DNA from 3 places in the Pontibacillus yanchengensis genome. Region 3 is predicted to be linked to each of the others. Evidence: riboswitches for the same ligand, from Rfam matches in the RefSeq annotation. Region 3 holds a riboswitch; each other region holds the start of a gene.
The links. A riboswitch is a leader RNA that binds a small molecule or an ion and turns the genes downstream of it on or off. The one in region 3 is predicted to bind S-adenosylmethionine.
Positions count from the first base shown of each region.

Region 1: another riboswitch for S-adenosylmethionine. It lies ahead of GLW08_RS18745 (methionine ABC transporter ATP-binding protein); the one in region 3 lies ahead of GLW08_RS04200 (methionine biosynthesis PLP-dependent protein).
Region 2: another riboswitch for S-adenosylmethionine. It lies ahead of metK (methionine adenosyltransferase); the one in region 3 lies ahead of GLW08_RS04200 (methionine biosynthesis PLP-dependent protein).

Region 1 is NZ_WMEU01000008.1:63,529-67,820, reverse strand. It holds gene GLW08_RS18760 (thioredoxin family protein) at 1-155, shown strand, start outside; gene GLW08_RS18755 (hypothetical protein) at 782-1,105, shown strand; gene GLW08_RS18750 (TlpA family protein disulfide reductase) at 1,106-1,519, opposite strand; SAM riboswitch class I at 1,748-1,854, shown strand; gene GLW08_RS18745 (methionine ABC transporter ATP-binding protein) at 2,041-3,069, shown strand; gene GLW08_RS18740 (methionine ABC transporter permease) at 3,059-3,727, shown strand; gene GLW08_RS18735 (MetQ/NlpA family ABC transporter substrate-binding protein) at 3,744-4,292, shown strand, end outside.
Region 2 is NZ_WMEU01000013.1:24,729-29,020, forward strand. It holds gene asnB (asparagine synthase (glutamine-hydrolyzing)) at 1-431, opposite strand, end outside; gene metK (methionine adenosyltransferase) at 688-1,887, opposite strand; SAM riboswitch class I at 2,262-2,372, opposite strand; gene pckA (phosphoenolpyruvate carboxykinase (ATP)) at 2,691-4,277, shown strand.
Region 3 is NZ_WMEU01000001.1:862,761-867,052, reverse strand. It holds gene metC (cystathionine beta-lyase) at 1-937, opposite strand, end outside; gene GLW08_RS04200 (methionine biosynthesis PLP-dependent protein) at 930-2,054, opposite strand; SAM riboswitch class I at 2,140-2,252, opposite strand; gene GLW08_RS04195 (4a-hydroxytetrahydrobiopterin dehydratase) at 2,476-2,769, opposite strand; gene GLW08_RS04190 (helix-turn-helix domain-containing protein) at 2,929-3,462, shown strand; gene sda (sporulation histidine kinase inhibitor Sda) at 3,698-3,832, opposite strand; partial or broken gene GLW08_RS04180 (polysaccharide deacetylase family protein) at 4,042-4,292, opposite strand, start outside.

The DNA of each region.
Region 1 (4,292 bases), on a different contig from region 3:
ACGCATCCATCCACCCAAATTTCATGCATACGTTTCAAATTGAAAGTGTCCCTTGTTTACTGATTACCGATGGAATGGATGTCGAGGAGAAAGTGTATGCCTTTCACTCTGTGCCATACATGTATCAAAAGGTAAGTGAATATGAAGAAGTATGATAACGTCATGACTTGATTAGAAAGAGCATCGAATTCTAGAGTAGTTCGATGCTCTTTTGTATTGTCAAAAGTGATTACTAGGAAGGTTATAGTCGGTGTGTATATCTGTAAAACACCTTATTTCTTCTGGATAATGTAACATTGGAATAGTTGAACTCTTTACAATATAGGGGGATATTCTTTCATTTGCGACAAAATATAGGTTGATTATATATTTCTCGGGAAATATTTCGACTGGGTTTGCGAGAAGTTTTTAAATTGTTATGAACCAAAGAGGATATTATATTTTTGTAGAGAATTACAAGCAGTAAGCTAATAACAAAAGCAATGGAGCTAGACATCAAATAAAAGCGTAAGAGCCCGTCTAGCACCGTACAAACTGTCTTCCTGTGAGTTAGAGTGAATTCTGGAATGATGGAAGTTCAATTAAGACCGCTGCGTCACGCAGCAACATCGAACCAACCTACGTCGTGTAGGCCGAAAGGAAACACAAGAAGAGTAAAACGATTCGATGTTGACTTATCGTAAGGACGGGCAGGAAGTTTGCTAGTTGCTGGGCTCAAGAGCTAGACATGTAAGCGCCAGAACTTATAATTTCTTTACTTTTGATAAAAAGGAGAGGGCCAATGAATGCCAAGGAGTTGTATGCGTGGTTGGATAGGGTAGAAAAGCGTAATGATTTAGGTCCTTTATTACATGATAGATCATTGGTGGTTTCGTTTTATAGTAATTGTGAGCAGATTTGTTTAGAAATAGAGAATGGAAAATGCTTACTTCATGATATAAAAGGTAGGAACGTTCAGGTAATCGTTGAAGCAGATAGCTATACGTTACAGCTAATATGGAGTGGCGAAATAAAGTTATTAAAGGTGCCCAAACATTTAATAAAAATGAATGGGCGATATAAAGATGTTTTATTGATTGAGGCACTTTTTCACTTGTCTGCTTGATTAGACAAGTTTACTTCCAATAGCTTCAACGATTTCCAGGAACTGTGCTTGGTCACCAAACTGTTTGACAATCTCACCATTTCTATTAATAAGGACCGTGGTAGGTACACCCTGGCAGTTGTAAGCGTCATATATTTCTGTTCCTTTGTCAAAAAGTATGGGTTGCGTCAAAAATTTATTTGCATAATCGATGCCTTCTTGGGCATTTCGTTCTCTTCCCACGACATTTATCGTAATCATTTTTACTTTATCATGGTCCATTGATTGGAAAAGTTGCTCTTTTTTGGGTAAATCTCTACCGCTATCAGGACACCATGACGTCCAGAATGTAAGCACAACATTATTCCCTAAATCATCTTCTAAACTATATATTTCTCCATTCATGTCTTGTAATTCAAAGATAGGGGCTTTCATAATCAAACTCCTTTATATTGACGAATATTCATCCACATGCTAACATAAATCACACTCTTATTAGAATCAACTTATTCATACTATTTCCTAATTAAGAGACATTGATATCAGTTGTGGAAACATATAAAGTTTTAATGTTAAACTTCTTGACCTTATAAGTTTAACCATGCTAGAATCAATTTTAGTGAATAAGTAAGTTAATGCTTTAATTAAATAAAGAACGTGAATCTCTTATCACGAGAGGCGGAGGGACTGGCCCTATGAAGCCCGGCAACCATCAACCATGTTTGAAAGGTGCCAAATCCTGCTAAGTTTTAGACTTAGATAGATGAGAGGACGAAGTGTTTACACATAAACCTTTTTGTCCTCTTGGGCAGAAAGGTTTTTTATTTAAAAAGTAAGAAAGCTTTTAGCACTTACGCTTGTCTTGTCTAAGTAAACCTAAACAATATTTTAACTCTTCAACCATAAATCCAAGTAAAATTATCAGTATAGTCGGAGCAAAAGGGAGGTAATCGACATTGATTTCAATTAAGGAATTACAAAAAGTATTTCAGTCCAGTTCAGGAAATGTTCAAGCGGTTGATGATGTAAGCTTAGATATCGAAAAAGGTGAAATATTTGGAGTGATTGGGTACAGTGGTGCTGGAAAGAGTACATTTATCCGCTTACTCAATCGCCTTGAGGACCCAACTAGTGGAGAAGTCATAATAGATGGAAACGATATTTCAAAACTAAGAGGTAAAGGTCTTCGACATGCAAGACAAGAAATAGGAATGATCTATCAACATTTTAATTTACTTTGGTCAAGAACAGTTAAGGAGAATATTGGTTTTCCGCTTGAGATTGCCAATGTTTCTAAACAAGATAGAGAACAACGAGTAAATGAACTTGTTGATCTAGTTGGACTGTCTGGAAGAGAAAATGCATATCCTTCTCAACTTAGCGGTGGACAAAAGCAAAGAGTTGGGATTGCAAGAGCACTAGCAAATAAACCAAAGGTTCTTTTATGTGACGAGGCAACATCTGCACTTGATCCTGAAACGACGGATTCTATATTAGATCTTCTAACAGATATCAATAAGAAACTTGGCTTGACCATTATTCTAATTACACATGAGATGCATGTTATCCGTAAAATTAGTAACCGTGTAGCTGTAATGGAAGAGGGACGAGTTGTGGAACAAGGTGATGTTTTAGATGTGTTTCGGAATCCTCAACAAAAGGTGACCAAGCGATTTGTTGAACAAGTCATGGGTGATCGAGACCAAGATGATTCGTTACAGGAAATTCTTACACAATATGATTCAGGTCATATAGTAAAACTTCATTTTGTAGGAGAGAAGACAAACCAGGCAGTCATTAGTGAGGTAGCAAAACAATATGATATCTCTATTAACATTCTGCAGGGTAAAATCACTCAGACTCAAAAAGGGGCTTATGGAACCTTGGTCGTTCACCTAACTGGAGAAGAACAAGTTATACAAGAGGCCATTCAATATATTTCTGAAACATCGGTCAAAGTTGAGGTGAATCCAAATGCTTCGTAGTTTATTTCCAAATGTAAAAATGGCAGACTTGATAGAAGCAACGAAGGAAACTATATATATGACAGGCATTTCTGTCTTAGGTACATTTATTTTTGGGATTGCTCTTGGGTTACTTTTATATTTAACTGCAAAAGATGGATTATGGGCAAATAAAATACTGAATTTCATTGTAGCTACGGTAGTCAACGTGTTTAGAGCGATTCCATTTATCATCTTAATATTGTTGTTATTCCCTTTTACGGAATTCCTAATTGGAACCATCAGAGGTCCTAATGCAGCGTTACCTGCCCTGATTATTGGAGCTTCCCCTTTTTATGGAAGGATGGTAGAGATAGCACTGAAGGAAGTTGATAAAGGTGTCATTGAGGCAGCCAAAGGTATGGGTGCAAAGACATCGACTATTATTTTCAAGGTTCTCTTGCCAGAATCAATGCCTGCACTAATATCAGGGATAACAGTTACAGCTATTGCACTTATTAGTTATACAGCGATGGCTGGTGTTATTGGTGCAGGAGGCTTAGGTGACCTAGCTTACTTGAAGGGTTTCCAGAGATGGGATTTTGATGTTGTATTAGTAAGTACCATTTTAATAGTATTAATCGTTTTCTTATTTCAATTTCTAGGCGATTATGTATCAAATAAATTAGATAAACGATAAAAAGGAGAGAGAAATCATGAAAAAATTTCTAACACTACTTGCAAGTACATTATTTATTTTAGTACTAGCAGCTTGCGGAACTTCTGAGGGTAACTCTGAAGAATCATCAAATGGGAACTCATCCGACTCAGCATCAGAGGAAGGTTCTTCTGATCAACAAAGTGAGGAAGTAAAAGAACTGACAATTGGCGCTTCAAGCACTCCACATGCTGAGATTCTTGAAGAAGCAAAACCACTTTTGAAAGAAAAAGGAATTAAACTAAACATTGAAACGTACCAGGATTATATTCTGCCAAATAAAGATCTATCTAGTGGGGCTATTGATGCCAACTACTTCCAACACACACCATATCTTGAAGACCAGAAAAAAGAATTTGGATATGACTTCGCAAGCATTGGTCCAGTTCACATAGAACCAATGGGAGTTTACTCAAAAAATATTAACAGCATTGACGAGATTCCAAAGGGAACAGAAGTGATTATGAGTCGTTCTGTAGCTGACCATGGACGTATTCTTTCTCTATTCGAATCAAAGGGTATTATCGAGTTAAAAGAAGGTATAGAT
Region 2 (4,292 bases), on a different contig from region 3:
AATGGATCACGTGCACCAAATAGGGTTTGTTCTTGCTTATCCCATATTAATATAGAGAACATGCCACGCAAGTAGGAAAAAGCTTGTTCCCGTTGATCACTGAACATCACCGCAATGACTTCCGTATCAGATTCTGTTTCAAACGTGTACCCCTTTTTTTGAAGAGACTCACGTAATTCAACATAGTTGTAAATTTCACCATTAAAAACCATCCAATACCGTTCATCCTCATAACTTAGCGGTTGATGGCCACTCTCAATATCTATTATACTTAATCGACGAAAACCGAAGGATACATGTTCATCATGGTAATATCCCTCATCATCTGGTCCTCGATGGGTAATAATATCATTTCTTTGTTTAAATCTCTGCTTCCCCTCTTCATCTAAAGGAGAAGGCATATGTCGTATAACTCCAATAAAACCACACATACGAAGGATCCTCTCTTTCTGGTCACATTCCTGTTTAAGTTTACCACAAAAGCATTATGTGGGAAAACAAAGTTATAACAAACTAGAGCGAAAGTGCCTATTTTTAAGTGGTACGAATAGCTAAAAAATATCTAGGTTCTATACTTTCAGTAGGTACTTTAAAGCTAGACTTTATCCCTTCCTAATCAAGTCCTTTCATTAAACATTTTTCCCATATAAAAAACTGACCTTCCAAAAGAAGAGGTCAGTTTTGAGTTTATTTCCTTACTTGTTCCATTAATTCTGAAGCTTTATCGGTTTTTTCCCATGGGAATTCTACATCTGTACGACCAAAGTGACCGAATGCTGCCGTATCTTTATATATAGGGCGGCGCAGATCAAGCATTTTAATAATACCAGCTGGACGTAGGTCGAAGATGTTTCGAACAGCTTCTACCAAGGCTTCCTCAGATACCTTACCTGAGCCAAACGTATTAATAGAAATGGATACAGGTTGAGCAACTCCAATGGCGTAAGCAAGCTGGACTTCACAAGAATCCGCAAGTTCAGCTGCTACTATATTTTTAGCTACATAGCGCGCGGCATAGGCTGCAGAACGGTCTACTTTGGTAGCGTCTTTACCACTAAAAGCACCACCACCATGACGAGCATATCCACCGTACGTATCTACGATAATTTTCCGCCCTGTAAGACCTGCATCTCCTTGAGGTCCACCAATTACAAAACGGCCCGTTGGATTGATGTAATATTTTGTTTTGTCATCTAATAATTCTTTTGGAACAATGGGATTGATTACCTGTTCTTTAAGATCTTCTGTAATTTGTTCTAATGTGATTTCCGGATGATGCTGGGTAGAAATGACGATGGTATCAATTCGAAGTGGTTGATTGTTTTCATCATATTCCACTGTTACCTGCGTTTTTCCATCTGGACGTAAGTATTCTAGTGTTTCATCCTTACGAACATCGGATAATCGTTTGGCTAATTTATGAGCTAGAGAAATTGGTAATGGCATATATTCAGGTGTCTCATTACTAGCATATCCAAACATAAGACCCTGGTCTCCAGCCCCAATATTTTCAATTTCCTTGTCCGTCATTTGACCTTCACGAGTTTCATATGATTCGTTTACCCCTTGTGCTATATCAGCTGATTGCTCATCAATAGCAGTCAATACAGCACAAGTTTCAGCATCAAAGCCGAATTTTGCTCTCGTGTAGCCAATCTCTTTAATGGTATCTCGCACAATGGATTGAATATCAACGTAGGTATTCGTTGAAATTTCACCGGAAACCAATACTAAGCCTGTGGTTACAGTTGTTTCACAAGCAACTCGTGCATTTGGGTCATTTTTTAATATTTCATCTAAAATCGCATCAGAAATTTGGTCACAAATTTTGTCTGGATGTCCTTCTGTAACAGATTCTGATGTGAATAAGCGGCGATTTGCAGCCATCCCCTCAAACTCCTCCTTTAAAACAATGAATTGACACGGAACTCATCACCCAGCTGACTTTATAAGAAACAAACCTTTATTTCTTCCTTACTCTACTAAGTAACAGTAGCTATCAAACCTAGATATAATGAATAATAATATAATCGTTTGGTAAACAATGTGCATATATAAAAAGAAGCAGAAAGTGTAAACATTACTTAAAGAAGTCTTTAAATAATGCATGTGCATTTTTGCATTAGAAAAATACGACGTCTCACTATTCCAGTAAAAGTCGTTACCTTTTTTATTACAATATTCCTTTAAGAAAGGGAACTTTTCTAAAGTAAAATAAAAAATCCTTTCCCGTTACTGAGCAAAGGGAAAGGGTCCTTTCGCTCTTATCGTTCAAGGTCAATACCTTGCATCAGGTTAGCACCATTTCACTATATGCAGTGACGGTTGCTGGGTTTCCTTGGGCCTGTCCCTCCACCAACTCAGGATAAGATAGTTTCCGTTCGCGAACAATCATAACGTTTTGGACCTGGTATGTCAACTAGTGTGGGGATTTTCCCGGGAGATACAAAGCAAAACACCACTAGCTAAAGCCAATATTCAAATCAATGTAAACATAAAGTTTGAATTATATAAATAGTGTGGACTAATGAGATAAATGTGTTATACTATTCTTACATTAAAAACGACTTGTGACTCTCATCATTTTTATGTTTGTATTATTTTAGAGTCCACTCAGTTTTTACCTTTATTTGCTTTTTCTCGTCTTCATGACGATGTTCCCATTATTTTAAAAAGGCAGGTTTTGTTCGATGAGTACGGTAAATCAAAAGTCAAAGCTGACTGATCTGTTTGTACAGGAAACAGTTATGAAAAACCTTTCTGTCGCAGAATTAGTAGAAAAAATATTGTTTCGTAAGGAAGGGCGACTAACAGCAACAGGAGCCATCCAGGCGGAAACAGGTCGATACACAGGCCGCTCCCCTAAGGATAAATTTATCGTAGAAGATGAAACCTCCGAGGAGGAGGTTGATTGGGGTAGTGTGAATCAGCCTATTTCTGAGGCAGTTTTCGAAGGTTTATACGAAAAAGTAATGCACCATCTCGGAGCTCAGGATGAGATTTATTCCTTTAAAGGGTTTGCTGGTGCTGATGAGCAATATCGCCTGCCCATTCATGTCCTAACTGAATTTGCATGGCATAATCTTTTCGCACAACAATTATTCATTCGTCCAACGGATGAGGAACTTGCCAATCATGAAACCGCATTCACCGTTGTGTCTGCTCCTACTTTCAAAGCAGATCCAGCAGTTGATGGTACTCATTCTGAAGCATTTATCATGGTTTCCTTTAAACACCGTATCGTGTTAATAGGTGGTACCGAGTATGCAGGAGAAATCAAGAAATCCATTTTCTCTGTCATGAACTATTTACTACCTCAACAAGATGTACTACCAATGCACTGTTCTGCCAACGTTGGGCAAGAGGGTGACGTTGCTTTGTTCTTTGGTCTATCTGGAACAGGAAAGACTACTTTATCAGCCGATTCGCACCGTCGCTTAATAGGCGATGATGAACACGCTTGGTCGAATCGTGGAGTCTTCAATATCGAAGGCGGTTGCTACGCAAAGTGTGTGAGCTTAAGTCGAGAAAAAGAACCACAGATTTATGATGCCATTCGATTCGGCTCAGTCCTTGAGAATGTTGTCCTCGATGAAGAAACAAGAGAACCTGATTACGAAAATACATCTTTAACAGAAAACACACGTGCTGCTTATCCGATTGAAAATATCGATAACATAGTTCAGCCAAGTATTGCTGGACATCCAAACACAATTGTGTTCTTAACAGCTGATGCTTTCGGGGTACTGCCACCGATCAGTAAGCTAACAAAAGAACAAGCTATGTATCACTTTTTAAGTGGATACACAAGTAAACTAGCTGGAACAGAACGAGGTGTGACATCCCCTCAAGCTACTTTCTCAACTTGTTTTGGTTCCCCATTTTTACCATTACATGCTTCCACATATGCGGAGATGTTAGGTGAAAAAATCGATCAGTTTGATGCAAATGTGTACCTAGTTAATACAGGGTGGACTGGTGGAGCATATGGAGAAGGAAGTCGAATGAAGCTTTCTTATACCCGTGCTATGATTCAAGCTGCTCTAGAAGGTGAATTAAATTCCAGCGAGACTGTAATAGACGACATCTTCGGTCTTAATATCCCTACACATTGTCCTGGTGTTCCAGATGATGTATTAATTCCGAAGAAAACATGGAAGAATGAATCAGACTACCAAGAAAAAGCAAAACATTTAGCTAAGAAATTCCATGAGAATTTCAACAAATTTGATGGGGTTAGCCAAAAAATTCGTAACGCTGGCCCAACATATAAGTAACACCAAATTTACTCC
Region 3 (4,292 bases):
ATTGCTCAACGGCCTGTTCATTGGCGAGTTCGAATGACAGAACAGCACCGCCATTTTTGGCTTGTTTTTGTTGAACTTCATAATATGAGTTTGAAGTCAATCCAGGATAATAGACTTTTGTAATAAGAGAATGGCCTTCTAAATAATTTGCTAGTTTTTCTGCTGATTCTACAGACTGCCGCATTCTAGCGTGCAGGGTTTTGATGCCGCGAAGGACCAGCCAGCAATCCTGAGGTCCTAAAATGGCACCGCATGAATTTTGTAAAAAACCGATTTGTTGGGCTAATTGTTCATCATTTACTACTACTAAACCAGCAACAACATCACTATGTCCTGCTAAGAACTTGGTGGCACTGTGAATAATAATATCCACACCAAGATCGAATGGTTTTTGTAACAAAGGCGTTAAGAACGTATTATCCATATACGAAATACAATCATGCTGTTTAGCAAGCTGTGTAACTGCTTCAATGTCTGTTACTTTTAACAGCGGATTCGATGGTGTCTCGATAAAAACAGCCTTCGTGTTCGATTGAAAGGCTGCTTTTACTTCATCAAGCTTGGTCATATCCACAAAGGTATGCTCGATTCCGAAACGAGAAAGGACTTGCGTAACAAATCGGAATGTACCTCCGTACACATCCTCGGTAATGAGTAGGTGATCACCTTTGGACAATAGCATAAGAGAACTAGACACCGCAGCCATGCCAGAGGCAAACGCGAAACCATGCGTGCCACCTTCAAGGTCAGCTATGGTAGTTTCTAGTGCATCCCGGGTTGGGTTACCGGAGCGAGCATAATCGTATTGACCAAATTCACTAATATCCTCTTGGTGGAATGTTGAAGCATGTTGAATCGGTACACTAACTCCATTGGATGTTTTGTCTACAGAATAATCATTGTGAAGTAGCTTAGTTTGAACAGAATAATTAGACATGTTGCTTAACCTCCGTTTGTGCTTTATCAAGAGCTTGTTGTAGATCTTTTGTTAGATCTCTATCATCCTCAATTCCTACAGATAAGCGGAGTAATCGATTATCTACACCATAACTAGAGCGTACTTCTTCTGGTATATCAGCATGCGTCTGAGTGGCAGGGTATGTGATAAAGGTTTCCACACCGCCAAGGCTCTCCGCAAAAGAAATAAGCTCAAAACTCTGAAGAAGGTATGGGACGAACTCCTCTTGTTGAACACGGAAGGAAAGCATGCCTCCATGACCAGGATAGAGAACATCTGTTACATTGGAATCGTTCTTAAGGAACTCAGCGATTCGTTTTGCATTGGTCTCATGCTGCTTCATACGAAGACCTAGTGTTTTTATACCTCTCATTAACAGCCAACAATCAAATGGGGATAATACGGCACCAGAAGCGTTCTGTTCAGCAGCCAGACTTTCACAGATGGCTTCATCATTGGCTACTACGAGTCCGGCGAGTACGTCATTGTGACCTCCAAGGTATTTCGTTGCCGAGTGTATGACAATGTCTGCACCTAGTTGAAGTGGTTGCTGTAGATAAGGTGTAAAGAAAGTGTTATCCACGATTAGAAGTAGGTTGTATTTTTTAGCTAATTTTGCAATGGCTTCGATATCAATTTGGGTCATGAGTGGATTAGTGGGTGTTTCGATAAATAGTCCTTTTGTCTTCTCTGTTACTACTTGTTCGAAATCTTCTGGCTCTGTGCTATTCACGTACGTAAATCCAAGGCCAAATTTTTGAAAGTGATTTTCGAAGAGACGGTAAGATCCACCATAAACATCTTGGGTAACAACGAATTCATCTCCTGGGGTGAAAATAGAGAAGACCGTTTGAATGGCAGCCATTCCGGAACTAAATGCAAATCCATCAAGACCAGATTCCAATGTAGCGATGGATTGCTCTAATAAATCGCGGGTTGGATTACCGGTACGGATATAATCATATCCAGTTGATTGTCCAATTCCTGGATGGCGGTAAGCAGTAGAGAGGTGGAGTGGTGGGGTGACAGCACCTGTTGTGGATTCACTGCGGTTCCCTGTTTGTGCTAGTTTTGTATCTAAATGATGACTACACATGTCGATCGACTCCTTTAGTATGGTATGAATGATAATAAAAAAAGCCCTTCCGAAGAAGAGCTTGATGGTCTCAAGTTTATCCTTCTTCTTATCTTTCAAGTGGACATTCATCCCACTTGCTGGAGGTAGCACCTCACCTAAATAGGCCGGTTGCTGAAGCTTCGACGGACCAGATCCCTCAGCTTCTCTGAATAAGAATGTTATGTGATTTGTAATTTATTTAATTACTACCATACAGCATTAAAGGATGTTACGCAATGAATGATTTTAGAAAATTTAAACTTTGGATAAATAGAGGAGGGGTGTGCTCGGAAATTCTATAATTTGCTCTGAATGCTCTCAGTCCCCCCTCTAAATCTCACTCCAGATCAATTCCCCTATAAAAAAGCCATCAAGGTATTCCCTCAATGGCTAATGTGATTTATTTTCGGTTTTCATAAACTTCATCAAAGCGTTGTGCTAAATCAAAGTCGCGGTTTGTTAGGCCACCTACATCATGAGAAGTAAGGGCTACAACGACCTCTTTGTACTCTAATTGTATCGAAGGATGATGGTCTTTTTCGTCTGCGATGGTGCCAATTTGTTGAACAAATTCTAACCCATCTTTATATTGTGCAAAAGTGTACACTCGTCCTATTTCAACTTCGTCTTTCACTTCCCATTGAGGGATATCCTCATGATTTTGCTTAATTTCCGTTTGAGATAATGTGCTCATGGTAATCCTCCTTATTAGGTATGGACTTCTATATATATTTTACCTTTTCATAAAAGAGTTAAACTAACCATAAAGTACCAAAGGGTTTTATGATAACTATGGAGAATATTATTATAGTAATGAAACATTAGTGATCTAGCTTAATAGGGAAGTGAATAAATGAGAGAATGGTTGAAAGTATTAAGGAAAGAAAAAGGATTCACCCAGGAATATGTAGCTTCCTTGTGTCATATTGATCGAGCATATTATGCTCAAATTGAAAGCGGTAAACGAACACCAAGTTTACAAATCGCTGAGAAAATAGCTGACATCTTATCATTTAATTGCTCAAACTTTTATGTGGATTATTTTATCGAACCATTACAAGCATCTTTGTCAGATTTACCTATTACATTTACACATTGTGATTTAGATTTAAAATATACATGGGTGTTTAACTCTCAGGTTGATTTTGAAGACAATTGGCTCATAGGCAAACAAATATACGATATAATGGATGAATCCTATAGTGACAAGTTAGTGGCCTTAAAAAAGGAAGTAATACGAACTGGGGAAATAAAAAAAGAGGTAATCGCGTTCTCCTTAAATGGAGAAGAACGTGATTATTTGACTTATGCCAAACCATTATATAACAAGAAAAATAGTATTGTAGGTGTAGCTACGGCAGCAATGGATATTTCAAAAGTAAAGTAAGTATAAGTTCTAGCGATTACATGTCTAGCTCCATCGCCCAGCGACTAATGTGCTTCCTCACCTCTGTACGACACATATATTTTCATGTTTCCTTTATCTCATACGGAATCAGGTGAAGTTCTGGGGTGAAAGAGGTTCGATTAAGACCGCTGCATCGTAAGCAACATCGAACCAACCCACGCCATGTGGGCCAAAGCATATATATCGCTAAGCGGGCGCCCCGAGTTTTTGTTCTTTATTCATTGATTTCTATATTTCGTTTTAACAATTCTTCCTCGAGAATAGTTAGAAATGATGCTTCGACGTCTTCGTTTTCTTTAGCTTCTTGATATGCTTTAATTAATAATTCATCTGTCAATTTTACGACCATTGGAATCCCCCCACAGCAACTTCTATATCTCTACTAATTATTATCTTGTACTACAAAGAACCTTTTTGTCATGTGGCTCATTTGTTACACAATAGAAACTTTCATCAATTTGTTTTATGAAAATAGTAATGAAAGTGGGTTGCTTAATATAGTATAAATAATACACTTGTGGGTAATGTCAGAAACTATTAATTACAGGACTTGAATATTTATGAAGATGATAGGTGCTGTAGCTCATTTACTGTAACAAATCGATATCCTTGATTTGATAATAATTTCAAGATTTCATTAATCGTATTTAAGCCATTATTAGTTTTATCATACATAGGGTGTAGTAGAATAATAGACCCTGTTTAATATTACTTTTTACGTAGTCAACTTTCTTTGAAAGTAGTATGAAGTATCCGGCTCTATATGAATTTCTTCTTTAGTATAGGAAGAGGACTTAAAAATCATAGGT